DNA from 4 places in the Gottfriedia sp. NPDC056225 genome. Region 2 is predicted to be linked to each of the others. Evidence: predicted binding sites of a transcription regulator. Region 2 holds the regulator's gene; each other region holds the start of a gene.
What was found. The regulator Rex, encoded in region 2, represses fermentation and respiration genes when NADH is low (regulators of the CRP and FNR family bind a similar motif). The targets are predictions, from matches to a motif close to TTGTGAAATATTTCACAA.
Positions count from the first base shown of each region.

Region 1: a site for Rex is predicted at 4,951-4,968, ahead of ACFCYN_RS06620 (formate/nitrite transporter family protein). Genes of this name have one in related genera too.
Region 3: a site for Rex is predicted at 5,826-5,843, ahead of ACFCYN_RS15725 (lactate permease LctP family transporter). Genes of this name have one in related genera too.
Region 4: a site for Rex is predicted at 4,278-4,295, ahead of ACFCYN_RS04960 (cytochrome ubiquinol oxidase subunit I). Genes of this name have one in related genera too.

Region 1 is NZ_JBHJTJ010000006.1:68,820-76,731, reverse strand. Features, by position in the region: gene ACFCYN_RS06640 (cation diffusion facilitator family transporter) at 320-1,213, shown strand; gene ACFCYN_RS06635 (ABC transporter permease) at 1,253-2,212, opposite strand; gene ACFCYN_RS06630 (ABC transporter ATP-binding protein) at 2,238-3,155, opposite strand; gene ACFCYN_RS06625 (GDSL-type esterase/lipase family protein) at 3,148-3,966, opposite strand; gene ACFCYN_RS06620 (formate/nitrite transporter family protein) at 4,081-4,884, opposite strand; gene ACFCYN_RS06615 (DUF2573 family protein) at 5,207-5,605, shown strand; gene ACFCYN_RS06610 (proline dehydrogenase family protein) at 5,795-6,712, shown strand; gene ACFCYN_RS06605 (YuzL family protein) at 6,892-7,032, opposite strand; gene ACFCYN_RS06600 (3-hydroxyacyl-CoA dehydrogenase/enoyl-CoA hydratase family protein) at 7,311-7,912, shown strand, end outside.
Region 2 is NZ_JBHJTJ010000066.1:3,786-11,697, reverse strand. Features, by position in the region: gene ACFCYN_RS23055 (peptidoglycan recognition protein family protein) at 1-256, opposite strand, end outside; gene ACFCYN_RS23050 (hypothetical protein) at 405-809, opposite strand; gene ACFCYN_RS23045 (ATP-dependent DNA ligase) at 1,044-1,895, shown strand; gene groL (chaperonin GroEL) at 2,846-4,471, opposite strand; gene groES (co-chaperone GroES) at 4,530-4,814, opposite strand; gene ACFCYN_RS23030 (CPBP family intramembrane glutamic endopeptidase) at 5,088-5,759, shown strand; gene ACFCYN_RS23025 (redox-sensing transcriptional repressor Rex) at 5,802-6,428, opposite strand; gene ACFCYN_RS23020 (ABC-F family ATP-binding cassette domain-containing protein) at 6,590-7,912, shown strand, end outside.
Region 3 is NZ_JBHJTJ010000024.1:17,439-25,350, forward strand. Features, by position in the region: gene ACFCYN_RS15700 (DeoR/GlpR family DNA-binding transcription regulator) at 1-325, shown strand, start outside; gene ACFCYN_RS15705 (hypothetical protein) at 1,016-1,573, opposite strand; gene ACFCYN_RS15710 (WD40/YVTN/BNR-like repeat-containing protein) at 1,849-2,742, opposite strand; gene ACFCYN_RS15715 (flavodoxin) at 2,739-3,206, opposite strand; gene ACFCYN_RS15720 (hypothetical protein) at 3,252-3,647, opposite strand; gene ACFCYN_RS15725 (lactate permease LctP family transporter) at 4,137-5,759, opposite strand; gene ACFCYN_RS15730 (hypothetical protein) at 5,976-6,188, opposite strand; gene ACFCYN_RS15735 (ECF transporter S component) at 6,461-7,186, opposite strand; gene ACFCYN_RS15740 (ABC transporter ATP-binding protein) at 7,165-7,912, opposite strand, start outside.
Region 4 is NZ_JBHJTJ010000004.1:71,785-79,696, reverse strand. Features, by position in the region: gene ACFCYN_RS04980 (polysaccharide deacetylase family protein) at 1-966, opposite strand, end outside; gene ACFCYN_RS04975 (DUF2087 domain-containing protein) at 1,506-2,261, shown strand; gene ACFCYN_RS04970 (GIY-YIG nuclease family protein) at 2,284-2,652, shown strand; gene ACFCYN_RS04965 (MATE family efflux transporter) at 2,712-4,040, shown strand; gene ACFCYN_RS04960 (cytochrome ubiquinol oxidase subunit I) at 4,377-5,708, shown strand; gene ACFCYN_RS04955 (cytochrome d ubiquinol oxidase subunit II) at 5,760-6,776, shown strand; gene ACFCYN_RS04950 (amino acid ABC transporter ATP-binding protein) at 7,110-7,763, opposite strand; gene ACFCYN_RS04945 (amino acid ABC transporter permease) at 7,776-7,912, opposite strand, start outside.

The DNA.
Region 1 (7,912 bases), on a different contig from region 2:
TATAGGTGATATCAACAAAAATGGTGAATTTATCGACGAAGAACTGGGTGATATCAACAAAAACCAGTGTTATATCAACAAAACTTGTGGTTATATCAACAAAAACCAGTGTTATATCAACAAAAACCAGTGTTATATCAACAAAAACCAACGTTATATCAACAAAGTTCACTTAGTGTTCGCAATTGCTGTTGTTGTCCACAGTATTTATAAACCAATTGATGAAAGCAGATTCTGCTTTTTCTTTTTACTTAAAATGGAAAATTTGCATTATGGGTAAGATAATGCCATATGATTTTTTATTAGGGCGGGTGAGTTTATGGAGAAGGGGCTTCAAAAGCAGTTAGATTTTGCAGCTTTGTTGAGTATTGTTTCCTATTTGGTTCTTGCGTCGGTCAAAGTGCTTGTTAGTTTTTATACAGATTCTAGTGCTCTTTTAGCTGATGGGCTTAATAATGTGACTGATATTGGTGCGACGTTGGCCGTATTTATTGGGATAAGGATTGCAAGAAAACCAAGAGATTTAGATCATCCATATGGTCATTCAAGAGCAGAACAAATCGCTACTTTAATTGCGTCTTTTATTATGATGTCAGTTGGTTTACAAGTAATCATTGAAAATATTCGGAAGCTATTCATTGGGGAATATGGGACTCCAAATAGATTAGCTGCTGTAGTTGCATTTGCTTCTGGGATATTTATGTTTGGTATTTATTTTTATAATAATAAGGTTGCAAAAAAAACGAAGAGTAAGGGGCTTGCAGCTTCAGCTAAGGATAATTTATCTGATGCGTTAGTTAGTTTGGGAACGACTATTGGAGTACTTGGAGCTTCAATTGGTTTTCCGATTATTGACCCAATCGTTGCCATTTTAGTGGGTGTTATTATTTGCAAAACTGCATGGGAGATTTTTTATGATTCAACTCTTCTACTAACTGACGGGTTTAATCCAGATGAAATGATTTTGTTTAGTGAAACTGTTGATCAAGTACCAGGTGTACATAAAGTAGTTGATCTAAGAGCTAGAATGTACGGAAATACAACGATTGCAGACGTAGTCATTGAGGTGGATGGCGGTATTGATGTGAGTAAAAGTCATAATATAACGGACCAAATCGAAATGATTCTACAAGAACAGCACGGAATTCATTATACACATATTCATGTAGAGCCAAAGAGCAGTTTAAAGGGAAGAGATGGAGTAAGGGAATAGGGAAAGAATTTTATACTTTTCCGATCCCCTTTAGCCATTTTAATTCATATCTTGTTTAACGAATACAATGAAAGAGATTAGTAATGCTAATAGTCCCCAAATGGATAGGTTCATTAGGGAGAAGTGCATGTTTAATCCTTCTATGGATGGAAGCTGGCCAGCTAGGTAGTCTGTTAGCCCGAGATTTACACTAAAAAAGTATTTTGCTCCTGACCAAGATGTAGCCAGACCACTAAGGACACTACCCGTAATTAGTGCTGCTAGCATAATGCCCATTGCAGCGGGTGTAGTTCGGACTAATACTGATACCATAAATGATAACGTTCCAATAATAATACAAACGAACCATGCAAGTCCAAAAGCCATCATAATGTATTGCCATTGTGGGATTAGTTGAACTGAGTCTGTTATTAGCTGATTATTTTTGATGACAAATCCTGTTAGCACAGGGACGGTCCAGCCTTTAAAACTGAATACAAATCCTGAAGCAATATAGGCCATTACACCGTATAAGACTAGAAGAAAAGAGATTAATAAACAGATGGATATATATTTACTAAGTAAGACCTTCCATCTTTTAATAGGACGAGTTAACAGTATTTTTATCGTACCGTCGCTTCGCTCTCCAGATATAATATCAATCGTAATGACCATAACCAATAAAGGTAGAAGTAGCCATCCAATACTTTGTTCAATTAGTTTACGTATAAATGTAGGCGCACCAGGAGTTGTTGGATTTATGTCATTATCCAAATAATATTGTTCTTGATCGATTTGAACTTTTAACCAACTTTTCCATTCATCAGGAATTCCAGTTGAGTTTAATCTATTTTGCTGGTCGACTATTTTTTGTTGAAGTGATACTTTCCAATTATCCGTTCCGAGTCTTTTTATTGTTTCTTCCGTTTGCTGCAATTGAGCATAAACAAAAATTGGAATGAGTACTGCTAAAATGATAAAAATAACAAGTATTCTTCTTTTCCTTACCATTTTTTCAATTTCGTTAAAGACGAGTCTAACTAGCTCAGCCACGAACTTCGCCTCCTGTCATTTCCATAAATAAATCCTCTAATGTATCAGACATCGTTTTAACGCCGTTAACCTGAATGTCTTCAGCTACGAAACATTGAATAATCTCGTTAATTTTTAAAGGTGACATTCGGCAAAGAATGAGGTCATCTTTTACGTTTATATCTTGAATTGTAGAATCCTTTTTTAATAAATCTATTGCTTTTTGTGTTGGAGAGACTCGCCATTCAACACGTTCAGCCGCTTCTTTTACTAAATCTTTTACAGTAGAGACTCTTACCATTTTTCCTTTATTAATAATTCCTACTCGATCACAGATCATTTCAATTTCACTCAATAAATGACTTGAAATAAATACGCTTATATTTTGCTCTTTGACTAGCAGATGAATAAATTCGCGCAATTCACGAATACCAGCCGGATCTAAACCATTTGTCGGTTCATCTAGTATAAGAAGCTTTGGTCTTCCAAGTAAGGCTTGGGCAATACCGAGCCTTTGTTTCATTCCTAATGAATACGTCTTTACTTTTTCGTGAATTCTTTCGCTCAGTTTCACGAGATTTACGACTTCGATGATCTTTTTATCATCTTTAATTCCTAACATTCTCGCAAATTGATTTAAGTTTTCCCATCCAGTTAAATAGCCATATAATTCGGGATTTTCTACAATACATCCAATTTGTTTCATTGCTTCTTTGAAGTGCGTATTAACGGGAAATCCAGCAATTTCAATCGTACCTTTTGATGGTGCTATTAGACCGACTAACATACGAATAGTTGTTGTTTTACCAGCTCCATTTGGACCAAGAAAACCAAATACCTCACCTTCGTAAACTTCAAATGAAATTTGGTCAACTAGTACTTTACCTTTAATGCTTTTTGAAACTCCTTCTAATTTAAGTACTTTATTCATTCGACTCACCTCGAAGCTGACTTCCGATTTTACTAGTTAAACGATTTGCCATTTCTATATAACCGTCTTTGTTTGGATGAAAATGGTCAGTGTATAAATATTGATCTTCTTCGTTATAAAATAAATCAAATGTTGGAATTACGTAAGCATTCTTAACTTGTAGAGTTGCTAATTCAAGTAGATTATTCCATCTATAAACGAAGCTTGAAGATGCATCGAGACCTTGAACATTATGAAACGGATTATAATAGCCAAAAGTATAAATAGACGCATTTGGATTTTGTTGATGTATTATTTTAAAAATCGAACTTAAATTATTTTGAAATGTTTTTTCATCAGGTCGATACGTTTTTAAAAATTGTTCATTCATTTGATTCGCACCTGGAAATAAATCATTGCTACCAATGGAAAGAACGACAATATTTGCAGTGCTTAGTGTTTCTTGAATATTTTTTTTCTTTAAATCATGAAGTAAATCTGATGTTTTTGCACCACTAACAGCTAAATTCGATATAGACGTGGACTGTTTGTACTCTTTTTGAAGATTGTTTTTTAATCTCCCTACATAGCCTGTCCCTTCATCGTCACCAACTCCTCGAGTAAGTGAGTCACCTAATGCAACGATTTTTAGTTGATCGCTTTTATGTACGTTATCATCATCTTTCTTTTTTTGTGTATTATTGCTTGCAATTAGTTTGCCTTTTTGCGGATTTAGAACAGTATAAGCACCTTTTGCAAAGCCGTAAGCTAATAAAAAGAAACATAGTAATGAAATGAACATAATGAATCGAACAAATTTATTGTATTTCAATTTTAACACCACCAGAAAAGGAAATATTTTCATTTATTAATCATTATTACCATATTAAATTTAGAATTGCACGAAAAAACCTGCCTTCAAAAAATGAAGACAGGTAGACCTGCTTTATGAAGCACGTTTTAATTCTTTTACTTCTGATTTTTTTTCATTGTTTAAGAAGTAATAAGCCATTCCTACACCTACAGAACCACCTATTATATTACCGAATGTAACTGGGATTAAATTATGCAAAACATCACCAAAAGTAAACGTCACTTCATGTGGTAAAATATATGATAATACAAAGACAGCAATATTTGCGATACTATGTTCATAACCAGAGAAGAAGAAAGCAAATACTAATAAGAAGATCAGTAACATTTTAGCAAGATCATCTTTAAATCTAGTTGGTAAGAAACAAGCAAGACAAACAAGCCAGTTACATAAAACACCTTTAAAAAATAAGTGGAAAAATGATGCATGAATTTTATGGTCGACTACACCATTTAAAAAATGATCAGCAGGAAAATCTTTGGCTAAACCAGTTAAATAATAAATAAATGCAAAAATAAGCGCACCAATAATATTGCCTGAATAACATGCAATCCAGTTTTTTACTAAATCAAGTTTAGTCGTTTTTTTAGCTAATGTTGAGAAAGTAAAATACATTGTATTACTAGTAAATAATTCCCCACCACCGTAAATAATCATAATTAATGCTGTAGCGAAAACGAATGGATAAGCTATAGATGAAAATGGCGAATCCTGTAATCTAAATAATTCAGCTAATTTTAAACAGACAATCAAAATAAAGCTTATATAAATTGAGGCTAATGCAGCACGAGTTAAATATTTAATTAAGCTTTGATCTAATATTTTCTTTTTTTTAAGAGCTAAATCGATACAATATTGGATACTATCTCGTTCCAATTGGTTTCACTCCCTATGGGTTCTTTAAACACATTCATAGTATACAAATAAATAATGATTAAAAGTTTGTGAAACTGTGAACAAATTATGAAAAGTGGAATTGAAGACATTAATGCAATATTATCTATGAAAATAACCATTCTTTATTATTTTTACTTTACAATTGTAAATAATCGTCTTAGTACTGGTCGAAGATATAATATAATTTTAAGGAAAACAAGTTTGAGGTAAAAAAAGGAAAATATAAGAGGTAGTAAAGAGTAAAAATTACTATTCAAATTTAAGTTGCATGTAAAGTCTATATTATGGGAAGGTGATATCGATGGAAAATGAGTTTGAAGAAAAATTTGATGCATTACTAAGAGATTTTACGCAATTAAGATTAGGGGACTGGTCAGAGGAAGAGCAAGAAAAAATGGAAAAAATGATGATGTACGAGTATATCTCAAAATCAATGCCCAATTTAGCCAGCCAATGGAATGGTGAGTATTCCCAAGCATTACTAAAAAGGTATACCGAATTATTATTAGGGGACTGGTCAGAGGAAATGCAAGCAAAAGTGGCAAAATGGATTAAGTACACATATATCTCAAAATTAAAGCCCAATTTATTAAGACACTGGAATGCTAAGTATCCTCAAGCGAAACAAGAAGTTGTTAATTTAATTAGAGAAATTAAAGCATTAAATGATCAAGTAGTGGCTAATAGAAATAAATCTTAAAATTCTATCCATAATTTTCAAAGATGACGCCATCAATAAATTATGATAATATAATTTTAAGTAAGGGCATACAATTTTCAATAAACAAAATTCGACAAATTATTAAATAATTGTTTTAACAAATTTCATAAGATGATACATTAATATTATATAGAGAGAAAAGTTAAGATTAATTCTGGGGGTAGAGTAATGGAACAAGTTATGAAGAATGCTTTTTTATTTATGTCTAAAAATAAGTTTTTAACTAAAATGGCTAAAAAATATGGCCTAAGATTTGGTGCAGGGCGTTTTGTTGCAGGCGAAACAATCGATTTAGCTACAAAAGTTATTAAGGACTTAAATAAAAAGAATTTAAAAGTAACAATTGATTATCTTGGAGAATTCGTAGACACTGTTGAGGAAGCAAATGAAATGGCTACTCATTGTATTGAAGCAATTGAAGCGATTGGTAAGGAGAAATTAAATTCTCAATGCTCGTTAAAAATGACTTCGATGGGTCTTGATATTTCGGACGAGCTAGTATTAGCGAATATGCGTCGTATTTTAGAGGCAGCTAAAAAGAATGGCGTATTTGTTACAATCGATATGGAAGATTTCTCTCGTTGTGAAAAAACGATTCGTATCTTTAAACAATTAAAATCTGAGTACGATAATATCGGAACAGTTATTCAAGCTTATTTATACAGAACTGAAAGCGACATTACAGATCTAAACAGTTTAAACCCAAATTTACGTTTAGTAAAAGGGGCTTATAAAGAGCCTGCTGAAGTAGCATTCCCAGAGAAAAAAGATGTGGATGAAAACTTCAAAAAAATCATTAAAATGCACTTATTAAACGGTAACTTTACTGCAATCGCTTCTCATGATGAAGCAATGATTGAGTACACAAAACAATTAGTAAAAGAGCATAATATTCCAAATGATCAATTTGAGTTCCAAATGTTATACGGAATTCGTACAGAGCGTCAATTAGAGCTTGTTAAAGAAGGATATAACATGCGAGTTTATGTTCCTTATGGTACTGACTGGTATGGATACTTCATGCGTCGCTTAGCAGAACGTCCTGCAAACGTAGCATTCGTATTAAAAGGTATGTTCAGTAAATAATTTTAAAATTAAAGGCTAACTAAAAAGGATTGAGTGAGGATCCTTTTTAGTCAGCCTTTTTCTCTTTATTTACAGGATTTTTTTGTGATAAGTAAGTTATTAGTAAAACAACATTATTCATATAATTGCTAAAATCATAATTGTCCTAGTTTTGCTATTAAGTTTTTTATTGAAAAAGTTTACTGCCCCATGTTTTTTTTACCGTACTGTTGGTTGTTACTTTGTCTTCCTTTTTCTTGTCCTTGATCTCCATGACTCGCATTACCTTGAACACTTGCTGCACTAACTCCACCCTTTGATGGGTTTCTTTCACGTTTCATTTCTTATCACCTCCATTTCTTAGACTAACCTAATTAAATAAACTTATTAGTAAAAAATGGTTTTAGATGAAAAAAATAAAGGAAAAGGAAAATGGTTTAAGGTCGAGAAAAAGACTTTAAACTAAATTGTAAAATTTTATTAATTTGAACTTTTTGTTTATTGCGAAAAATGAGAATTTATCATATAGTGAAAGAAGAGGTGCTCATTTGCTACGGATTGTTCTATCTTGAAAGTGAATGAGTATTCATTCAAGAAACGAGGAGGAGAAATGCATATGATCCAAAGAATTAAAAAAGCCGCTGTACTCGGCTCTGGTGTGATGGGATCTGGTATCGCTGCACACTTGGCAAATATAGGAATTCCAACATTACTACTTGATATTGTACCAAGAGAATTATCTGAGGAAGACGTTGCAAAAGGTCTTACTACAGATTCCATAGAATTCCGTAATCGATTTAGTCAAACGGCTATTCAGAAATTATTGAAACAAAAGCCAGCTCCTCTTGCATCAAAGAAAAACTTATCATTAATTCAAGCGGGTAACTTTGAAGACGATATGAGTCATTTAAATGAAGTTGACTGGATTATTGAAGTAGTTGTTGAAAATTTAGCAATTAAAAAACAAGTATTGGCTAAGGTAGATGCATTTCGCAAACCTGGTTCAATCGTAAGTTCAAACACATCTGGTATTTCCATTGAAGCAATGTCTGAAGACTGTTCAGATGACTTCAAAAAACATTTCTTAGGCACTCACTTTTTTAACCCACCACGTTATTTAAAATTATTAGAAGTTATTCCTACTAAACATACATCTGAAGAAGTACTTACATTTATGAAAGCTTTTGGAGAAGACGTCTTAGGGAAAGGCGTTGTATTAGC
Region 2 (7,912 bases):
CGTAGTGATCATTCGCATGGTACGCGACTTCATCAAGCGGAATAATACAAATTGCCTCTTTAGAATCGACAAATATATGAGCTGATGCATAAGTTTTATTCTTTATAGCGCTCCCGTTAAAATATCTTTGATGGCTTTGTGCACTCGCTCCAGGATTTGCAGTCCAATGTATTACAATTTTTTTAACACCTTTTAACTTTATTGACGGCCTAGTATACTTGTTCATTGAAATAAAATCATTTCTCCAATATGCCAAATGTTAGCTCTCCTTTCTATTGTTTATGCATGTCCAATTAACACCGCTCGGATTACTTGGACATGTATATTAATACAGTATTCTAAAATAGGAAAATCGTTACAAAATTAAAGGAGAGCAATTAAGTGCTCTCCTTGTTTTAGAAAATTTATTTAGTCTTTAGTGGTTTCACATAAATAGCTTGAGAAGAGTTAATCGTTATACAACCGTCTAAATCTTTTTCATTTAATAGCCCTAAATTGATCGCGGACTTAATTTTATCTCCATCTGGTCTTTTTACAATTTGAATTAAATCAGAAAGATTTAATTCTTCTAACTTATTAACTGTCATCTCCTCATCAAATTTTTCTCTTTTTCTTATAATTCGTTCTAGCTTTAAATTATTAACGATTATTTCACCTTTTTCATTCGTTCCAACTTGGTGATCAAAATAACCATGAAATACTTTTTGTAGTTCTTCTAACTGATTTTCAATATCCTTTTTCTTTTGACTTAAATCATAATACTCATTCAACATTGGTTCTGTTATTTTGAAATTATTTTTCCTCCCCATTTCATAACACCACTTTTCAAAAGAAGATATTTTATCTTATTGTGAAAATAGACGAGTTATGACTTGAAATACATTTGATTTAAAAGTAAATTAACAATTATAAGTCTAAAAATAACCCGACTAAATGGCTATATAGTGAATGAAATACGTATGTTATTTTATATATATCAAACTCTAAAAAGAAAGGAATCTTGATTATGTTGAAAAGCAACAATCATGATAGCGAACAGATAAATGTTTATTGAACCGATGCTATTACAAAATGCTGATAAACCATTTGACTCAGATAATCATTATTTTGAATTGAAATCAAATGGTGTTCGAGTAATGCTTGAAAGACAGGATGGAAAGAATAAACTTTTTAATCGAAATGGTACCGAGATCACAGAAAGAATTCCTGAACTCGAAAATATCGACTTAGATGATTGTTACTTAGACGGTGTATTAGTTTGTTATTGCGACGGAAAGGAAGATTTCGAAGCGGTAACCAATCGAGTAAGCTTTATTCAAGAGAATAAAATATTGCAAGGAAGTAAGCAATTTCCATTAACATATATTGCTTTTGATATTTTACGTCATAAAAATAAAAATTTAATAAAAGAACCATTATCCTATCGAAAGAATATCCTTTCAAAAACCCTAGTTGATCAGGATTCGATTAAAAAGAGTTTTTATATTGAATCTGAAGGAACAATGTTTTTTGAACAAATTAAAACACTTGGACTAGAAGGTATTGTAGCTAAATCTAAGGACTCTACTTATATACCAGCACACCGATCTCTAAGTTGGCTAAAAATTATTAACTGGCGATATGGTAATTACTATATAACAGGATATAAAAAACAAGGAATGGGATTATTAATCTCTGAAGCCATAAATGGTGAATTTGTAAACGTGGGTCTAGTAGAATTCGGAATGAATACTGGTCAGAAAACGGCCTTCTTTAGTATAACTAAGCATATAAAAACTGGAGAAGATAAAAATTATATTTATGTAGAACCTTTTGTTCGATGCGTGATAAAAAGTAGAGGGCAATTAAATAACGGAGAATTAATTGAACCTATTTTCCATGACTTTATTGTTTAAAACAAATCAAAATAAATACCTAGTGATCCCCTTTAAAGTAGAAAGTATTAGTCACTTTTACAACTTAAAGGGGCTTTTTTATATCAGTCTATTTAAATAAAAGCCAAAGTATAAATATCCAAAATGGTATAGAAAATAAAAGACCAAAAAGGCAACCTCTAAATAAACCAATATTCATCTAAATCATCCTTAAAATTATTTAATAGAGTGTACTCTATCAACAATATATTTCTACTTGTATTAAGTTTAAATATACATATTTGTACAATATTTAGTCAATAATACCTTAGTTTTATTTACATTACCTTTTTTTCCTAATTTATTAGGATTATTTCCGCCCATGTACGCCTAAAATTAAGACCATAGCATTATCTAAAAATAAAAAACCTTTTAAGTACCAGGTTTTTTACTTTATTTTAGTATGTCATCTATATAGTTAACCACGAAGTGTAGTCTATTATTAATTACATTTACCAAAGGAGAGAGTATGACGATGTTACTTTAAATATTAAATACCGCCTTTAAGAGTGATTCTGATTACCGCCATAATAATTGCTCCTATTATTAAACGTATAGTCCAACTAGTGTTACTTTCAATTCTCTCAATTTTTTGTTCAACTTTTCTAAATTGTACTTTCTGCAACGGCTAAACGTTCCTTGATATCTGCAATTTTTTCCTGTAATTCCTTAATTTCGTCTATCTTATCCCCTCATTTCTATTAGCTTGTCCTCTACTTAATATATTCTGAATTTACTATATTGGTTAATGGAAAATAGTAGGAAGGTAATATAAATTAAAAGTATTTTTATCATTGAGGTTCAATATGGTATAAAGTAAGCTTTAAACTTTATTATCTTTTTTTTCTTTCAAATTAAAAAACCACTTCCATTTAGGAAGTGGTTATTTTAATTGATATTGTAACAGCATCACAAAAATGTGAGGCGACTTATTACATCATGCCGCCCATGCCGCCCATACCCATGTCAGGCATTGCTGGAGCATTTTTCTCAGGGATGTCAGCTACTACTGCTTCAGTTGTTAAGAACATAGCTGAAACAGATGCTGCGTTTTGAAGTGCAGAACGTGTAACTTTAGTTGGGTCAACGATTCCTTCTTCAATCATGTTTACCCATTGTCCGTTAGCAGCATTGAAACCAACGCCAACTTCCGCACCTTTTAATTTTTCAATGATTACTGATCCTTCTAGACCAGCGTTTGTAGCGATTTGACGAACTGGAGATTCAAGTGCACGTAATACGATGTTGATACCAGTCGCAATGTCACCTTCTGCTTCAATTGCAGCTACTTTATTGTATACGCTCATTAATGCAGTACCACCACCAGCTACAATACCTTCTTCAACTGCAGCACGTGTAGAGTTTAATGCATCTTCAATACGTAATTTGCGTTCTTTTAATTCAGTTTCAGTTGCAGCACCAACTTTGATTACTGCTACACCGCCAGCTAATTTAGCTAAACGCTCTTGTAATTTTTCGCGATCGAATTCAGAAGTAGTTTCTTCTAATTGAGCACGGATTACACCGATACGTTGTTGGATCGATGCTGTTTCACCAGCACCTTCAACGATTGTAGTGTTTTCTTTTGTTACTACAACTTTTGAAGCGCGACCTAATTGAGTGATGTTAGTTGTTTTAAGATCTAATCCTAATTCTTCTGTAATCACTTCACCGCCAGTTAAGATTGCGATGTCTTCTAACATTGCTTTACGACGGTCACCAAAGCCAGGAGCTTTAACAGTAACTGCGTTGAATGTACCACGTAATTTGTTTACGATGATTGTTGCTTGTGCTTCACCTTCAACATCTTCAGCAATGATTAATAGTGGCTTACCTTGTTGAACAACTTGTTCAAGTACCGGTAAGATTTCTTGAATATTTGTTACTTTTTTATCTGTAATTAAGATATATGGGTTTTCTAATTCAGCAACCATTTTCTCTGAATTTGTAACCATGTATGGTGAAGAGTATCCGCGGTCAAATTGCATACCTTCTACTACTTCTAATTCAGTTGTGAAGCCTTTAGATTCTTCAAGTGTAATAACACCGTCGTTACCAACGCGCTCCATTGCTTCAGCGATTAATTGTCCAACTTCTGGATCTGCTGAAGAAATTGCAGCAACTTGAGCGATTGACTCTTTACCTTCAATTGGTTTAGAGATTGTTTTTAATTCTTCAATTGCTACAGCAACTGCTTTTTCGATACCTTTACGGATACCCATTGGGTTTGCACCAGCAGTTACGTTTTTAAGACCTTCACGAATCATAGCTTGCGCTAAAACTGTCGCAGTAGTTGTACCGTCCCCAGCAATCTCGTTCGTTTTGCTAGCAACTTCTGCAACTAATTTTGCACCCATGTTTTCGAATGCATCTTCTAATTCGATTTCTTTTGCGATAGTAACACCATCATTTGTAATTAATGGAGAACCGAATTTTTTCTCAAGAACTACGTTACGTCCTTTTGGTCCTAATGTTACTTTTACAGCATCAGCTAAAGCGTCTACACCACGTAACATTGCGCGACGAGCTTCTTCACCAAATCTAATGTCCTTAGCCATTGAAATGACCTCCTTATAATTTAAAAAATTTATTTTTTAATTTAAGTATTTTATTTTATTAACCTATGATTGCAAGAATATCGTTTTCACGAAGTACTAGGTATTCAGTACCACCGTACTTAACTTCTGTACCTGAGTATTTAGAGAAGATAATGCGGTCACCTACAGATACTTCTAAAGCAATGCGCTCACCATTTTCAAGTACACGTCCAGTACCTACTGCAACAACTTTGCCTTCTTGTGGCTTTTCTTGTGCACTACCTGGTAACACGATACCGCTAGCAGTTTTTTCTTCAGACTCAACAAGCTCAATTACAACACGATCACCTAATGGCTTTAACATGTGTAATACCTCCTCAATAATCAAATCATTATTTTTTAGCACTCATTAATATTGAGTGCTAACACAATTAATAGTTTAAATAATATTAAAAAATTTTGCAAGTCTGAAGCAGGCACTTTTCTTGTCGAAATATATTAAGTTTTATCTTTACAATTAAATGTAAAATAAAAAACGAAAATTTCTTTTAAGAAACTAAAGAAACGAGTAAAATAATGTACATGTTGTTATCAACCTTTGGGTTATGAAAAATATCAACACAAAGGAGCTATCTTATTGAAAACTAGAGATTTATTGATTATCTTAACTTATGCTGTTATTCAATATTCGGCGGCATTTGGGGTTCCCTATTTATTAAATAGTAATTTATACGCTGGAGTGGAAAAGAAAACGGCTTCTCTTGAAGCGGTGGCCTTATGGAGTTGTATTAGCTTCATAACTGGTTTAATTATTATACTGATTTTATTACATAAGCCCATTTTTGAAGGAATGAAGAATTTTAAGCATAACTATCGTACAATATTAAATTGGGTAATTTTAGGTTACTTCATTACGATGGCAACTCAAATTGTGTGTAATATCATTTTAATTTATGTATTCAATTTACATACAGGCTCCGAAAATACTCAAAATATCTTAAATATCGCTAAACTGAATCCTGCATTTATTATTATACCAAGTCTAGTAGCACCGATATTAGAAGAGATAATTTTCCGCCGAATCATTTTCAAAAGACTTTATAATCGCTTACCATTTATTATTTCTGCTGGGATTAGTTCAGCAATATTTTCGTTTATGCATGGCGACTTACCATTCTTTTTATCTTACTTCCTAATTGGTTTCGTATTTTGTTATTTATACAAACGTACAAATTCAATTATCGTTCCAATTTTAACACACATGTTAATGAACACATTTGTAGTTTTTCAGCAGTTAAATTTACATTAAAGAAACCCCCAATAATTTGGGGGTTTTTAAATTAATCTAAATTTATTGTTGTAAAAAATATGCCAATGTTTGTAGTTCAACCGCTAGGTCTATATGATGAATACGAATATGTTCTGGTACACTAATTCGAGCAGGAGTAAAATTTAAGATTCCTCTTATATTTTTTCCATTTAATCGATCTGCAATTGATTGAGCTACAGGTGCAGGTACAGTTAAAATAACGATTTGAATATCATCATTCATTACGTCTTCTAAATTATCTAAATTATAAACAGGTACTCCACCAATTTCAGTTCCAATCTTATTTGGATCAATATCAAATGCCATTTCAATTTTAGTATTATTATTTTTTATAAAATTATAGTGTAAGAATGCAGTTCCTAAATTACCTACACCAATTAATGCAACTTTCATCACTTCATGTTGGTTAAGCGCTTTCGAGAAAAAAGTTAATAAGTAATTTACGTTATATCCATATCCTTTTTTTCCAAGTGCTCCAAAATAAGAAAAATCTCTTCTAATCGTAGCGGAATCTACCTTTACTGCTTCACTTAACTCTGCTGAAGAAACTCTTTGTTTACCTGATAAAGACAAATTCTTTATAAAACGGTAATATAAAGGTAGACGTTTAGCAGTAGCTTGTGGAATTTTAATTTGTTCCGAGTCCATTTTTTAATCCCCCACTTACTGTAATTCTTTTTACTATGGTGTGTAATTTAGCTTTACTTTAGTTATAAAGTACTTGTTCTAATGTAAAATATACACTATATTTAAGAATTTTGACAGTCTACAGTTACTCAGATAAAAAATTTTGCAATGAGGTGTTATCCATGATTCTTTTACAAGTAAATAATGTCTCAAAGTATTTTGGTAGTGACATTATTCTTTCAAATATAAAATTAGAAGTTCAAACGAATGATCGAGTTGCGATTGTTGGTCGTAATGGTGCTGGAAAATCTACATTACTCAAAATAATTGCTGGTGAATTGTCTTACGACGGAGGCGAGATAAATAAGCCTAAGGACGTTACTGTAGGCTACCTAGCCCAAAATACTGGATTACAAAGTGATCAAACGATATGGGAAGAATATTATTCTGTTTTTAATCATTTAGTTGAGATGCAGGAAAATATGAGAAAATTAGAAGTAAAAATGACTCAAGAAGAAGTCTATTCTAATCAGTCTGTTTATGACAAGATTATGAATGAATATGATCATCTTCAATATACATTCAAAGAAAACGGCGGTTATCAGTTTGAAGCAGATATTCGTTCAATTATTAGTGGCTTAGGTTTCAGTAATGAAGATTACGAAACAAAAATTTCTTCGTTAAGCGGTGGGCAAAAGACAAGACTTGCTTTAGGTAAATTATTATTAACAAAGCCTGATTTATTAATACTGGATGAGCCTACAAATCACTTGGATATTGATACACTTAGTTGGTTAGAGCGTTATTTACAATCTTATCCTGGTGCGGTATTAATTGTATCACACGATCGATATTTCCTTGATCAAGTTGTAAATATTGTTTATGAAATATCTAATCGTAGGCATCAACGTTTTGTTGGTAACTATAGTAAATATCTTGATTTAAAAGCTGCTCAATATGAACAAGAGCTTAAGCAGTTCGAAAAACAACAAGAAGAAATCTCTAAGCTTGAAGATTTTGTACAACGTAATATTGCACGTGCCTCAACTACAAAAAGAGCACAAAGTCGTAGAAAACAACTTGACAGAATGGTTCGATTAGACAAGCCACTTGGAGAAGATTCTTCAGCTAATTTTTCATTTGCAATTGAAAAACAAAGTGGAAATGACGTCCTTTCTGTACAAGATTTATTTATTGGATATAACCGCATCCCTACAATTGATCACACAATGAAGTTTGTATTGAACCGAGGAGATAGTGTTGCATTAGTCGGGCCAAATGGTGTTGGAAAGTCGACATTACTTAAGACGATTATTGGTGATTTAAATAAATTACAAGGAACAATTGATTTTGGTGCAAATGTTTCGGTCGGTTACTATGACCAGGAGCAAGCTAAGCTTACATCTAATAAAAGAGTATTAGATGAACTTTGGGATGATTATCCATTAAAGCCTGAACAAGAAATTCGAACAATATTAGGGAATTTTTTATTTTCTGGCGATGAT
Region 3 (7,912 bases), on a different contig from region 2:
AAATGAACAATCAGTTGTAACGTATGATTACTTATTTAATTTCAATGAATTAAATATTCTAAAGACGTTTATATGCGCGAGTGGAATTACAATTGAAAAAGGAATTTCTGATTATAATTTAGAAGAGGCTATTACAAGGAAAAAAATAATCGAATTATCAAACATTAATTATGTAGCAGCTGACAGCACTAAGTTTGGTAAAAACGTCACTGTTCACATTGCGCCACTTGAAAAGATTGATTATATTATTACAGATTCTCAAATCAATAAAAGTTTTATTTCTAAATTTAGTAAGACAGATACACATTTGGTCATTTCAGAATAGAGTTATGAAAAGCAGGAGGGTCCCTTATTTAGGGACCCTTTTTCTTATACTCAAATGAAGTCGGGAGTATCTATATAATAAGTAGCATTAATGAGATTTAGTACGAATAACAAATAAAAAATACCCATACTAGTTGGGTATTAAGGAGATATATTCAAAAATAAGTTATGATTCCAACCAAGACAACAAAAGCTACATAAGCTATTAATAAGCTCCCAAAAACTCGTAATATTTTTTTATTGAATTTCTTACCAATCTTCAAAATGATGTAAATGACAAGCGCCATAAAAAAGAGCATATTTAATAAAGGTAAAACCGCGTAAATGAAATCGAACATATTGATCTCCTTTTACTCCAAATTTCATTATGGTTTTATACATTTTAAAATATATATTAGACAATTATCATATGAATTCCTTGTTCAACAAATTTGCCTGTAATGCAATTAAAAAACTGCAATTAAGCAGTTTCTGGAATTCAAACCTTAGCATACGTTAGTTCTGCTAATTACCATATAAACTAAAACTCTGAATCGATACATAAATCCCTAGAATCCCTATTATTAAAAAAGCGATACTCAAACCTTTCTTTTTCCCCTTTTTCTATTTTAAAAATATTGCTCTTTTACATTTGAATTTCCTAACCTTACAAACTAGTAAAAAAGGAACTCATCAGATTCGATAAGTTCTTTTATTTAATTTTCTTACCATCTTTATCAAAATACTCATATTTAAACCTATATTCATCCCCATTAAGAGGTTTAGGCATATTTTCTAATTTAATGAATGAAGCTGATTTCGGATGTAAGATAAGTACAAATTCTTTTGTTGATTCACCTATAACTGTTAATTTTATTTTAGCCACAGATGTATCTGCATTTGTAACTAATAGTACGTGATCTGAGTGCATTACTTTTCCTATTTTAACAAAAAACAACTCATCAGTAGAACCACGTTTACTTTCAGCATATGTCCATTTATAGTTTCCATCTTTATTTTTATAGAAATGAATATATGCAGGTGAATTATCATATAAGAAAGCAACTATTCGGTCATGAACATGATTAGAATCAAAAATTTTTAGGATTTCAATCGAGTCTTTATTTTCATAACCATCAATCGATTGAATCGTCTTTACAATATTTTTTTCATTATTTCCATTCATTTGAAAAGAAGGTCTTATTAGAACGTATAATACTAATAGTATCAATACAGCTAAAAATATGATGCCTTTTTTGGATTTAAGCATAACACCACTCCTTTTAATATATTTGCAAAAGATGGGAATTAGCTATCCTTTCAGCATGATATTTAGTTTAAAAACACAGGTTAATTAATATTCTTATGCAATTCATCTGGCATTTACTACAATAAAAAAGTCAATAAATTTTGATTCCATTATTCTCTTGAATACGCCATTCATACAGTTTATAAAATTTAGGAGAATATCCTATTTTTTTCAAATAGACCTATACTCAAAAAAAATAGAAGCCCCGAATGGAGCTTCCATTTTCCATGTCCTTATCAACACACTCTTTTCGAGTCTTTTTCAAAAAACCTAGTTTCATATTGTCCAGCTACAATGTAGTTTTCATTTTCATTACAGATTCTCCAGCCATGACCTTTTACGTAGTCGCATGGGACAATTAGTTGACTTTCTAAATATACTCTTGAAACGGTGCTGTAACCAGAATCATTTTGACTTGAGCTAGTGTAGACGATTCCGTTATGTGCACAAATATCTAAGTAGCTTCCATTGCTGATTGTACTGTTGCATTGATTCCAAAGACCATTCTCTTCGTAAAGACTTTTGATTGAAGCATATTCAACAACTCCGTTTCTGCCCCTACAAGAACCACTGACTGTAATTAGTAAATCATTATTCACTAGCATGGAAGAAATCATTTTATCAGACTCTGTTTTTACTCGAGTGATTTTAAATGTTCGTAAATCTAACATCCAAATGCCACCATTAATCGGATGTATTTTTGTTCCGATAAATAATGTATTTCCATGTAAGCATAGTGAGCGAATGGAAGGTGGTTTGTTGACTTTAAATGGTGAAATAATCTTCCAGGTCTCACCATAATTTGTTGATATGTAAATTACTTTATCTCCATGTGCTACGACAAGTCCTTTTGCATTACAGCATACGCTCCATACGCTCGCTTTTGTAGGGAATTGTTTAATGTTCCAGTCTTTGCCTTCATTCCTACTCTTTATAAATATTCCGTTATCACCAACACCATATATTGTGCTTCCTACACATTTCAAATCACGAATCTGATTATTTATGATCGGAAAGCTAAATGTTCGGTTTCCATCATTTTCTATGATGATTCCATTATTTACAGTCGCTATAATTGTACTGCCATTTTCAGTTCTTGTTACTGCTGTAGAACTGAACATGTTATTCATACAGTTCCCTCTAATTGGTCTTCGAATTGACTAATAAAGCTAATGGCAAACGTAACACAACTCTCTATGTCTTCTTCTGTTTCTGGTGCAAATTCTACTTTTAATCCTTCCTCTACTATTTCAGCTCCACATTCTTTTAATCGCTCTTCTAATATGTCTACTGCAGCACAAAACTTAGGATAAGCGTGATCACCAGAGCCAAATACAGCTGCTTTTTTACCAGTTAAATCTAAGTTTTCAAGGTCATCATAGAAATCTTCAACTTCATACGGAAGCTCTCCATCACCCCATGTATAAGCTCCTAATATGATTCCATCAAATTCTAATAATTTCTGAGTATTAATATTTTCAATTTCTTTCATCTCAATATCATGTCCCATTGTATCTATACTTGATTTAATTAACTCAGCTATTTCCTCTGTGTTACCTGACATACTTGCAAAAGCGATTAAAATTTTAGCCATTTTTCTCTCTCCTCAAATCTTACTTTTTTTATTTATGAAAATTATTTAAACAGCATCTTTATTTGAAAAAAATCTATTCTTTAATTCTTTTAAACTACGTAAATCATTTGCCATTGTTAGAAATGCCTCTCGATCATTCACATCAAGTGCTTCGTTTATTTTAAAATTCAAATGATTTATTTTAAGGTCAATATCCAACAATGAACAAAGTACTCCACTTTCATATAAACCTTCTATATCTTCAACATGTAAATAAAACTCAAAATCACTGTTATTATCAATTAAATAATGCCAACCTAAACAATCCACATACTTTCTCTCACTTGTCATAGTCCATAAATCACCTTCATTGAACTCAATCATGTGTTGATGCTTTTGACCTGGACAACAGCATGTTACTTGCTGGTGAAACGGCTCTAATATAATAAAATGTTTATCCATCATCGGCCTCCTTAATGGCTCTTCTATTCTCATTCGAGCTTTTTATTTTAAATAAGGGAATCAATCTTTTTTATGATATTGATAATCATTTTCAATTGTAATTTTATATGATAATGATTATCAGTATCAATTATAAAATTAAAAATTTTTTTCTTCATGTCACTTTAAATTTTTTATCTCCTAGGGATTAGCCCATTTTTTAGTGTGTCGATTTGAAGGCAAGGCGAACAAAATATGTATTTTGCTCATAAAGTAGTTGTTTTTGTGCATAAGCCACTGATTTCAGTGCATAAGCCCCAGGTTTTCGTCCATAAGCTCTAGTTCTTCATCCATAAGATAATTGTTTTTGTGCATAAGACATTTGTTTTCCTTCATAACATAATCTGCCCCTCTGTTAGCTTGAGCATATGACCTTATCTTTCAATGTGAACACGATTAAAAATGCAAAAAACCATAAGAAATAATATCTTATGGTTCAAATTCCTATCCTTAAAATATAGTCCAGCTAACAATGCCTATTAAAACTAATAGTGACAGGCTGTACTTTATTGTCATTTTAAAAAGCTTTGATTCTTGTCCAACAAGTCCAACTGCTGCTGTTGCAACTGCTACTGATTGTGGGGAAATCATTTTTGCCATTGTTCCTCCCATTACATTTACGGCAACCATTGTTTCTGGGAGGATTCCGATTTGTGCTGCTGTTACGGCTTGTAATGGTGCAAATAATGATCCACTATTTACAACGGAACCTGTTAGGAATACACCGATCCATCCAAGTATTGGTGAGAATAGTGGGAACTTGTCGCCAGTAGAAGCGAACGCTAGTCCAAGCGTTGATGACATTCCTGAATAAGTACAAATGTAGGCAAAAGCTAAAACGCTACAAATGGTTAGTATTGGTGATATTAATTCTGTAAAAGTTTCACTGGCGGTCTCTTTAACTAAATTCCAATTACATTTAAAAATAATAATTGTTAAAATAGCTGCTAATACAATGGCCGTTACAGTTGACGAAAATAAATCTAATTTATAAACGGCTGCATAAGGTGTATCAGTTGGGACAATTGGTGGTTTTCGAATAATTAAATTATTCAAAAATGGTACAGGTATTAAAAATACAAGGCTTGCTAGTGCTCCTCCGGGTACAAATAGAGCTTTAATAAAGTTTAAGTTAAATATTGTCACAAAAACAGTTAGTAGAATAAATGGTAACCATGCATAGATGATTTGATTAAACGAATACCTTTCTTCTGCGTTTGAAGCTTTACTTTCTGTTTGTTGAATTTTATAAATTTCTTTTGGACTCCATAAGCGTAAAAATAATGATACTGCAACTAAACTTACAATTGCTGCAAATATATCTGCAAGTTCTGCGCCTAAAAAATACAATACTGCAAATTGTGTAATGGCGAATGAAATTCCATTCACTAAAATGGCTGGGAGTGTTTGTCTAATTCCTTTAAAACCATCGATGATAAATACAAGTAGAAATGGTACTAAAATGCTTACTAGTGGAAGAACGAGTGCTGTATATCTACCAACTGTAAGTCCATCTAGACCAGTCAATTGTGCTGGGACATTAACAGGTATTCCCATTGCTCCAAATGCTCCACCAGCAATGTTTGCGATTAAGCAGATCGCCGCTGCATTTAATGCATTAAACCCTAGCCCAACTAGAATCGCAGCAGTAATGGCAACTGGCGCACCAAATCCTGCAGCCCCTTCTAAAAATGCGCCGAATGAATAGGCCACCAATAGAACTTGAATTCGTTGATCTTCCGTTATGGATGCAATACTTTTTCGAATAATACTAAACTGACCAGTTTTAGTAGTTAGTTTATATAGAAATATTGCTGCTAGTACGATTGATGCAACTGGCCAAATCCCTGCCAATATTCCATATACAGCAGATGACACGATCATTTTAATTGGCATTCCATAAACTAATACTGCCACAATACCTGCAACAATAATACTTAATGCCCCTGCTATATAACCTCTTAGTTTTAAAACTGTTAATGCGATAATAAAAAATACAATTGGAATAGCTGCCATTAAAGCAGAAAGCCAAATATTATGTAATGGATTATATATTTGGGACCATGTTGACATATTTCGTTAGACTTCCTTTCCGTAAAATACCAATTCTTCATTTATACGGATAGATTCACCAATCATTTGTTAAATATTCTACATATCATTTTTTTTATGAATAGATTTTCTTGGAACTGGAGTGTTTTAGAAGATGTTAGATAGAAGTTTATAATTTTTATTTAGATCGTATCCTAAATTAAGATAGACATTTTCTTAATTTAGGATCACATTAGTTTAACTTTCAATAGAAAAATCACTTTGTTTATCCTTCATAAAATAAGGACTTACTATAAAAATTATACCTGTTATTACAATTACAACTCCTAAAAATACGTAATAAGTTTCATTTGATTTATTTATTAAATTGCGTACAACATCGATATATTTTAGTGCACTTAATAAAATAAGTACCCCAATTAACATGTAATTTGCCTTTTTAAATTCCATTTCTCGTCCCCTCCTTATAAAAATACTATCATAATTTTATTTCGTAGACCCCCGGTAATATTTTCATAAAAAGTTCACATTTATTACTTTACAATAAAGAAAACTCGCTGATTGGCGAAGACAGTGGGGTATTTGCACTTATACTTAATTCCTAAAATTGAAAACTACGTCGTTTGTTCTTCTGCCAATTTATACTTTCTTAATGTACAAAAAAACATAACCAAATGTTATGTTTTCAGTGAATGACAGAAGCTATCGATATATACTTTTTCTTATCGACTTTCTACTAAACCATATTTCTTCTTTATTCGTTCTAATTTTTCGATCATTGGATTAGCAAGGATCGCTAAAAAGATGACCGTTGCTGCTGCGTGGCCTAGATCAAATGGTACACCGGATAAATATGTTGCTATGAGAGCTTCCCAAGTTGGGTGTGAAGACCACATTAATAGTGCCCCAAAGTTTATGATTCCGCCATAGATAAAAAATGTTGATAGTCCACCGAAAAGACAAAGGATAAGCCTTTTTTTGGGGAGTCTATTTTTATGAAATATTAGTCCAGCAATAAATCCAATGATTCCAAAACAAAACATTTGCCATGGTGTCCATGGACCTTGACCAAAGAAGAAATTTGATACAAAGCCTGACATTGCTCCAACTAAAAATCCACTTTCAGCTCCAAAGGTTACCCCGGCAATAATGACGATTGCAACAACCGGCTTAAACTGGGGGATCCAAAAAAATGCTGCTCTTCCAGCTACGGCAATCGCACATAGTACTGCGATCACAATTAACTCCCTTGCTTGAGGACGGCGCCTTTCAAAAACCATTCCAAATGGAAGCATAGAATAGAAAATAATTAGAAGACTAATCAAATAATATTTTCTATCATTTAATAGTAAGATTCCACATGCAATTGTAAGTGGAATTACTATTAAGATTAGAAAGGTCGCTAGCATACTTCTTTTTCTTGATTTTATTGCATTGCCATTTTGCATAATGCAATCACATCCTCATTTGTTATGGCATCTTTAAAGTAGTTGCGAGATATGCGATTTGCTGCAGTTGTATAAAAACTATTACCACCAAAGAACTCTGTAGCAGTACTTTCCGAAATTAAATTACCATCGAAAAATAGTCCACAATTGTCTGTATGTTTTGCACAAAATTCCAGATCATGTGATACCATCAAAATCGTTACACCAGTTTGAGTAAGTTCTTTTAAAATTTTGGCAAACTTTTCTTTAAAACAGTTATCTAAACCTTTAGTAGGCTCATCTAGTAATAGAATCTTAGGTTCTAAAAGTAATATTTTCGCTAGCGCTACTCGTTGCTGCTCTCCGCCACTTAAATCATAAGGGTGTTCCTTTAGCAAATGCTCTATTTCAACTAAGATAGAAACATCAGAAATTTTCTTGTTCATCTCCTCTTTACTAAATGTTCGATCCTTTACAATCGAATATAAATCAAGCTCTACAGTCTTTTTCACAAATAAGCTCTGAGGATTTTGAGGTAATACGCCTAAATTTTTATGAAATAGCTCTTTATTATTGTATTTCGCAACTGGTTTTCCATTTAGTAAAACTTTTCCACGATAAGGTTTATTATTTCCTGCTATTACTGATAGAGTTGTTGATTTTCCTGTTCCATTTCCACCCATAATGGCATAAAATTTACCTTTTTGTATTTTAAGAGACAAACTTTTTAAAATATCCGTCCCATTT
Region 4 (7,912 bases), on a different contig from region 2:
ATAAGATAGTTTTACGAAGTCATAATGGTGCATAGAGTGGCTTCCGACTGAGTAGCCGTTTGAATATGCATATAGAACATTTTCAGGGAATCTTTGAACATTTTCCCCAATATAGAAAAACGTTCCCCCGACCTTGTATTTTTTTAATATATTAACAAATTCCTTTGAATATTTCGATGGACCATCATCAAATGTAAGTGCTACGCTGCCTTCTGGGATGCTATAACTTACTACGTTTTTTAACTCTGTAGTTGGGTAGATTGATAGGACGGGCTTCTTTACGGGTTCTTGTTTTGCATATCTAACGTCTGGTTCATTTATTTGAGAATTCGGTTGAGAGACATTTTTAATTGAAGTCTTCTTTGAATCTTGTTTTTGCTGCTCTATCTTGTTTTGTTTTTCATTAACTTTTATGTTTTGTGCCTTGGCAACACTTTCAGCTTTTGCTGGTTTTTTTCCACAAAAAAAGGATTTTGAGACACAAGTGTGACTCTTATAACCTATTAAAATAATAGAAAGAAGACTTATAGTCGCAACAGTAATCCACCCATAAAGCTTATACCGTTTCGAGTTATTCTTTTCGTTTTTTGAACTTGATCGAGTAATTGATAAATAAGGCAAATCGATTAGTATTCTAAGATCTTTCATATTTTTTATGGAATGGAGTTGGAGATGGTATTCCTCTGAACATGAAAAGTAGATTTTCTCGCTTTTATGATTACTAGTTTTAGTTACAAAACTAGTAAACTCACCTTTTTCCTCATACCAAGAACTATTTAACGAAAGATTATACTTCACATTCTCATCAAAATTAATTTTTGATTTCAAAAGATTAGCCGTTTTGTTGTCAATTTCCCAATGAAGCTCAATTTCTTGATTAAATAATAGTTTAATATGCAAATACGATCTATCGAATTTTTGTTCGACGGATAAAAGCTCAATAAGTTTTTCTTGGTAAATTGACATAACTTCCCCCTAACTTTTATAGAAATCACTTCCGATTACACGTGAACGATATATAGTCAAAGCCTGATTTGTTTATATATTTAATTTTACTGTTTTTTCTTAAAAAATATTAGTCTATTAAGAAAATAATAAGTAAAATAGTTCTTTTTAACATGCTGAAATATGACAAATATTAAATTATCTTTACAATTTAATTGTAAAGTACTGTAAAGAATTGTCAATTGTTGATTTTAAATTGGTTCTGGTGTCTTAAGTGAATATGTTTGTAAAGGGAACAAAGTACTATTTTGTAAGTTTTTTCAGGTAATAACTGGAAATGTTAAAAATAAATGCCATTTAATTATTATTTTTGAAAATAATTGAATGAATTTCATTTGCAGTGAATATTACAAAGATTTTTTGATCAATATATGAATTTTGGAATTAAATTTTAATGAAATTGACAATTTATAAACAATGACATATTATGTTTACTAATTAATAAACATTTTTATTATTTGTTTGTATATTAATAGACGATAAAAGGTTGTGTTTGCCAAATGGAAAATTTAGATGCTTTTTGGAATGCTGGAAATAAAGAATTAAAACAAGGGTATAGCGAAGAGAAGGATCATTATTCATGCCTCCTTTGTAGTGAAAAAATTGAGAAAGGAATTGTTTACCAAGATTCTGGTGTTTTATATGAAGCTGAAAAGTTTATGAAAATTCATATAGAACGTAATCATAATTCTGTTTTCGACTATTTAATTAAACTTGATAAAAAGTTGACAGGATTAACTGAACATCAAAACCATCTTCTAAGTCTTTTTTACCAAGGTAAGAGTGATGCAGATATTCAAAAAGAAACCGGAATTGGCAGTGCTTCAACAATTAGGAATCATCGCTTTGTTTTAAAAGAAAAAGAGCGACAAGCGAAATTATTCCTCGTATTGATGGAGCTTTTAAAGGAAAAGGATCAGCATGCTCCAAACTTTTTGCCACTTCATAAAACGGCGAAAATGGTTGATGATCGTTATAACATTACAGAAGACGAGAAGGAAAAAAGTTTAAAGAAATATTTTCCTGAAGGCGTGGATGGCCCATTAACAAAATTTCCATTAAAGGAAAAACAAAAACTCGTAGTTTTGAGAGAAATCGCTAAAAGATTTTCACCAAATCAGTCATATACAGAAAAAGAGATAAATGCAGTACTAACAGCTATTTACCATGACTATGTCATTTTAAGAAGATATTTAATTGAGTATGGATTTATTGATCGTAAGGCAGATGGAAGTAGTTATTGGCTAAAAGTTTAGTAAAAGAAAGGATTGTTATGAAATGAGTAGGAAAAAAGAATTAAAAATGCAGTATAAAGAAACGAAAGTGCAAGCAGGAATATACCAAATTAGGAATGTTAAAAATGAAAAAATATTTATTGTAAGTACTAAAAATTTAAAAACAATAAATGGAAAGAAATTTGAATTAGAGGCAGGGTCTTGTACAAATCAAGCTCTTCAACAAGAATGGAATGAATATGGTAAAGAATCATTTGTTTTTGAGGAATTAGAAGTTTTGAAAGAAGAAGATATTAGTCCATTAGGTATAAAGGGCGATTTAAAGAAGCTTGAGGAAAAATGGCTGGAAAAACTGCAACCGTTCGGTGAACGAGGTTATAACTCATTTAATGGCAAGGGTGATCAAGCTTGATTACATCAGAGATAAATCCCGATAGGCAAAAGGTAACAAAATTTACTTTATTACGTCCTATGATTCTGTTTTTAATTCCATTGCTTTTAAGTAATATTCTGCAGTCAATTGGCCAAGTTTTTAGCATGATTATAGTGGGGAATTGGCTAGGAGAAAATGCTCTAGCTGCAATTTCTGCGTTCTTTCCAATATTTTTCTTTTTGGTTTCTTTTATTATTGGAATTGGATCTGGTAGTTCAATTTTAATCGGTCAGGCATATGGAGCAAAGTTTGATGAGAGGTTAAAAGCCATTGTTGGAACAACTCTTACTTTTACTTTAATTCTTGCTGTCGCTTTAGCTATTATTGGTAATCTTTTTATTAAAGATTTACTTAAATTAATAGGGACACCTGAAAATATTCTTAATGTAAGTAGTCATTATGCGTCGATTTTATTTTGGTCAATACCAGTTTTATTTATCTATATGGTTTATACGACTCTCATGAGAGGTATAGGAGATTCGAAAACTCCATTTTACTTTCTGGTATTGAGTACGGTTTTAAATGTTGCCCTTTTACCGCCTTTAGTATTTGGATGGATTGGTATTCCGAGGTTAGGAATTTACGGAGCGGCGTATGCATCAGTTGTTTCAACGATTTTAACATGTATCATTCTAATTATTTACTTATATAAAACGAAGCATCCTCTTAGGATTGATTCATCAATTAGAAAATATTTACGAATGGATTTGGAACTATTAAAATTAATTTTAAAAATTGGTATACCGACTAGTATAAATATGGTTTTTCTTTCTATTTCAGAAATCGCCGTTATTACGTTTGTTAATCATTATGGATCAAATGCTACAGCTTCATATGGGGTAGTAAATCAATTATTAAGCTATGTTCAGATGCCGTCAATCTGTATTGGTATTGCAGTATCAATTTTTGCTGCCCAGTCAATTGGTTCGAATCAGTTTGAACGATTAAACCAAGTTATTAAAATTGGATTACTACTTAACTATGTGCTAGGGGGCATAGTCATTTTATTAACCTATCTTTTCTCGGAACCGATTTTAAATTTATTCTTAACAAATGCAAGTACAGTTCAAATTGCGAATAGTTTATTAATGATCACATTATGGGGATATTTAATCCTTGGCCATTCATTTATTTTGACGTCAACAATGCGAGCAAGCGGCGCAGTTCTCTGGCCAACTCTCATTAGTATTTTCGTAATATGGTGCATTGAAGTACCAGTAGCTTATCTATTGTCTCATTACACATATCTCGGAATGAAAGGAATTTGGGTAGGATATCCGGCAGCCTTTATAGTTGGCCTTTGTCTAAACTATTTTTACTACAAATTTTCTTGGAAAAAGAAACGCATTGTCCGATTAATAAATTAATATAAAGGGCTAACTGTAAGCACTATTAAGGAGTAAACCACGAGATATTTTCTTGTGGTTTTTTTCCCGTTTAGAAAGAGAAATCGACGTAGTTTCTAATTCAGGCATAAGTGAAACTATGCCCTATCTTCGCCAATTTTTCTTTCTTTATTTCCACCTTTCTTAATCCGTAACTTAACGTATACCTTTATTGCTAGAGGAACATACTTTTATAGATGCGAACGTGAAAAGTATATAGAGTGATAAATTTCACAAAATAGTAACATTAGTAAAAATTTGTTTAGAATAATTAATTCCAATGGACAATAAGATATTACAGTGTAGGGGGGATAGCAGATGGAGTTGGATAATGTCACACTCAGTAGATTACTAACAAGTATGACACTAGTATTTCACATTATTTTTGCAACGATTGGTGTTGGGATCCCATTAATGATTGCGATTGCTGAGGGTTTAGGGATAGTAAAAAAAGACCCACATTATTCGTTGATGGCAAGGAGATGGGCTAGAGGCTACACCATTACTGTTGCAGTTGGAGTAGTTACCGGAACGTGTATCGGTCTACAACTATCTTTATTATGGCCGAGCTTTATGAGAATTGCAGGTCAGGCTATTAGTTTTCCGTTATTTATGGAAACATTTGCTTTCTTTTTTGAAGCAATCTTTCTTGGAATATATTTATATACATGGGATCGTTTTAAAAAGCCTATTTATCATTGGTTAATTATTTTACCAGTAATATTAGGATCGACCTTGTCAGCATTTTTTATCACTACCGTAAATGCATTTATGAATACGCCACAAGGTTTTACCTTGGAAAATGGAGCCATTAAAACGGTCGATCCAATTGCCGCGATGTTTAATCCAGCGGCACCATCAAAAACATTGCATGTAATCGTTACTGCATATGTTGCATCTGCTCTCATATTGACTTCGATTGCTGCAATTCAATTATTAAGAGGAATGAATACAGAATATACACGAAAAGGTCTACGATTAGCGGCTACATTAGGATTAATATTCGCCATTTTAACTGGAATAACAGGGGATGTCTCAGCAAAATTTCTTGCTAAATACCAACCGGAAAAGTTAGCCGCAATCGAATGGCACTTTGAAACACAGAAAGGGGCTGACTTTGTCTTATTCGGAACACTAGACGATCAGACCCATGAAGTAAAATATGAAATTCGCATTCCTAAATTATTAAGCTTTTTATCTTTTTCAGATTTCAATGCGCCAGTAATCGGTTTAAATGAATTTCCAAAAGATGAGACCCCACCTTTATACATACATTATTTATTTGATATTAAGATGACCTTTGTTGGCTTAATTATATCGATGACCTTTATTTTTGTTGTATTTTCAATTAAAAAGAAAAATTGGATGCACAATAAATGGCTATTACGTGGACTAGCAATGACCGGACCAGTAGCGATGATTAATATCGAACTAGGATGGATGATTGCTGAAGTTGGCCGTCAGCCATGGATATTAAGAGGATATATGAAGGTTTCAGAAGGGGCCACAACAGCCAAAGGACTAGGCGGAATGTTTTGGTTATTTTTTGTATTGTATGTATTTTTAGGAGTGTTTTGTACAATCGTAATTCGAAAAATGTTCATTCATAATCCACCCGAAGATGAACTTCAATATCGTTTAAAAAAATAGGCTTTGTTTATTAAGAGTGAACAGAGCTGATGAATAGGAGGGTGAGCTTCTTTGAATATTGAGTTATTAGGAATAATCGTTTTATGGACATTCCTATATGGATATATCATCATTGCATCAATTGACTTCGGTGCGGGATTCTTTGCTTATTACGGAAAGGTTACGAAGAAGGATCATTTAATAAATAATTTAATTAGTAGATATTTATCACCAGTATGGGAAATTACCAACGTATTTTTTGTATTTTTCTTTGTAGGGATTATTGGATTCTTTCCAAGTGTTGCATTCTACTATGGTACAGCTTTATTAATCCCAGGTAGTATATCACTAGTACTGTTAGCAATTAGAGGATCATTCTACGCATTTTCAAACTACGGTTCAAAGCAAAATAAAGTATATTTATTCCTATACGGAGCGACTGGCTTGTTAATACCTGCATCACTTTGTACAGTTCTAACAATCTCTGGTGGAGGATATATTTTTGAAAAAAACGGGGTCGTTCAATTTTTAGCTAAAAATTTATTAACAAGTATCTATTCATGGAGTGTTGTAATCATTGCAATCATTTCAGTTTTATATATTAGCGCAACATTTTTGACATATTACGCTAGTAAAGCAAAGGATGACAGTGCCCTAGCAATTTTACGACAATACGCCCTATTTTGGACCGTTCCAACAATCCTATCAAGCTTCCTTGTATTTGTAGGATTACGAGATAACAATCCTAGATTTTATCAAAATATCATTAACCATTATTGGTGGATGTTTTTACTATCACTAATTTGCTTTCTGATTGCATCAACTTTAATTTTAATAAAACGAAACTACGGAACAGCTTTTATCTTTGTTATGCTCCAATTCTTCTTCGCATTTTTCGGTTATGGAGCAGCTCACTTGCCATATATTTTAGACCCATATATAACAATCTATAATGGCTACACAAATCAAACGTCCGGAACAATGCTAGTAACCGTATTTTTATTAGGCTTACTCCTACTAGTACCATCATTGCTATTCTTATTTAAATTATTTTTATTTGATGCCGAATATATTCAAGGTAAAAAATAGAGCGGAGGAGATGACATGCACTCTTCAAATAAACATGAAAAACGTTTAGTTATTTTATGCTTTATCGTCGCTTTAATAATGGGGTTATCCTTTATTAGTAAGTTTTTTCATTGATTTGTGGGGAGGCTAGCAATATTGTGGCCTCTTTTTTTATGGTGGCGCAAATAAAGAAGTAGAACTGCAAATAAAAAAGGTGAATCCGCAAATAAGAAGCTAAATTCACCTAAAATGAAGTCGATTTTACCTAGATTTACAATTTTAGTACATTGAATATAAGAAAATAGTGTAAATCTAAGTAAAAACATTCAAAGTATCATCTAGTAGCCACCTTAATTAGGCACTTTCTAAAACCTTACCTTCCTTTACAAGAAGAGTGCGAGTCGAGACATTCTTTGCAAATTCCATATCATGAGTAATGACTAGTATACTCATTCCGTTTTTTGCTAAATTTTTCATAATTTCAGCAATGCCGTTCGTTAGTTCAGGATCTAAAGCTGAAGTAGGTTCATCGAAGCAAAGAATTTTTGGTTGCAGTGCACATGCTCTAGCAATGGCTACACGTTGTTGTTGACCACCTGATAGCTCGTTAGGGTACGAATTTGCTTTTTCGCTTAAACCAACTTGTTCTAATAAATTCATAGCACTTTTTGAAGCTTCTTCTTTATTCAATCCTAATGCAAGCATTGGCGCTTCAATAATGTTTTCAATTACTGTTTTGTGAGGGAATAAATTATAGTTTTGAAAAACGAGACCGATGTTTTTTCGTACTTTTAAAAGATCCTTTTTAGATTTAATGATCTGACCATCTATTTCAATTGATCCACCATCGAAACTTTCCAAGCCATTAATGCAACGTAGAATAGTTGTTTTTCCGGCTCCAGATTGTCCTAAAAGGGTAACAATTTCTCCTTTATTGACTACAAAAGAGACTTCATTTAATACTGTTTGTTTATTAAACTGTTTTGTTAAGTTATTTACTTTTAACATATAAGTCTCTCCTTATTTATAATATGAATATCGATTTTCTAAACTTTTAAATAATGTAGTTAATACTGCTGTTAATAGTAGATAGATGATACCAACGAAAACAAGAGGGAGTAGCGACGCACTAGTATTAGAAGCGATTTTTGCTACTC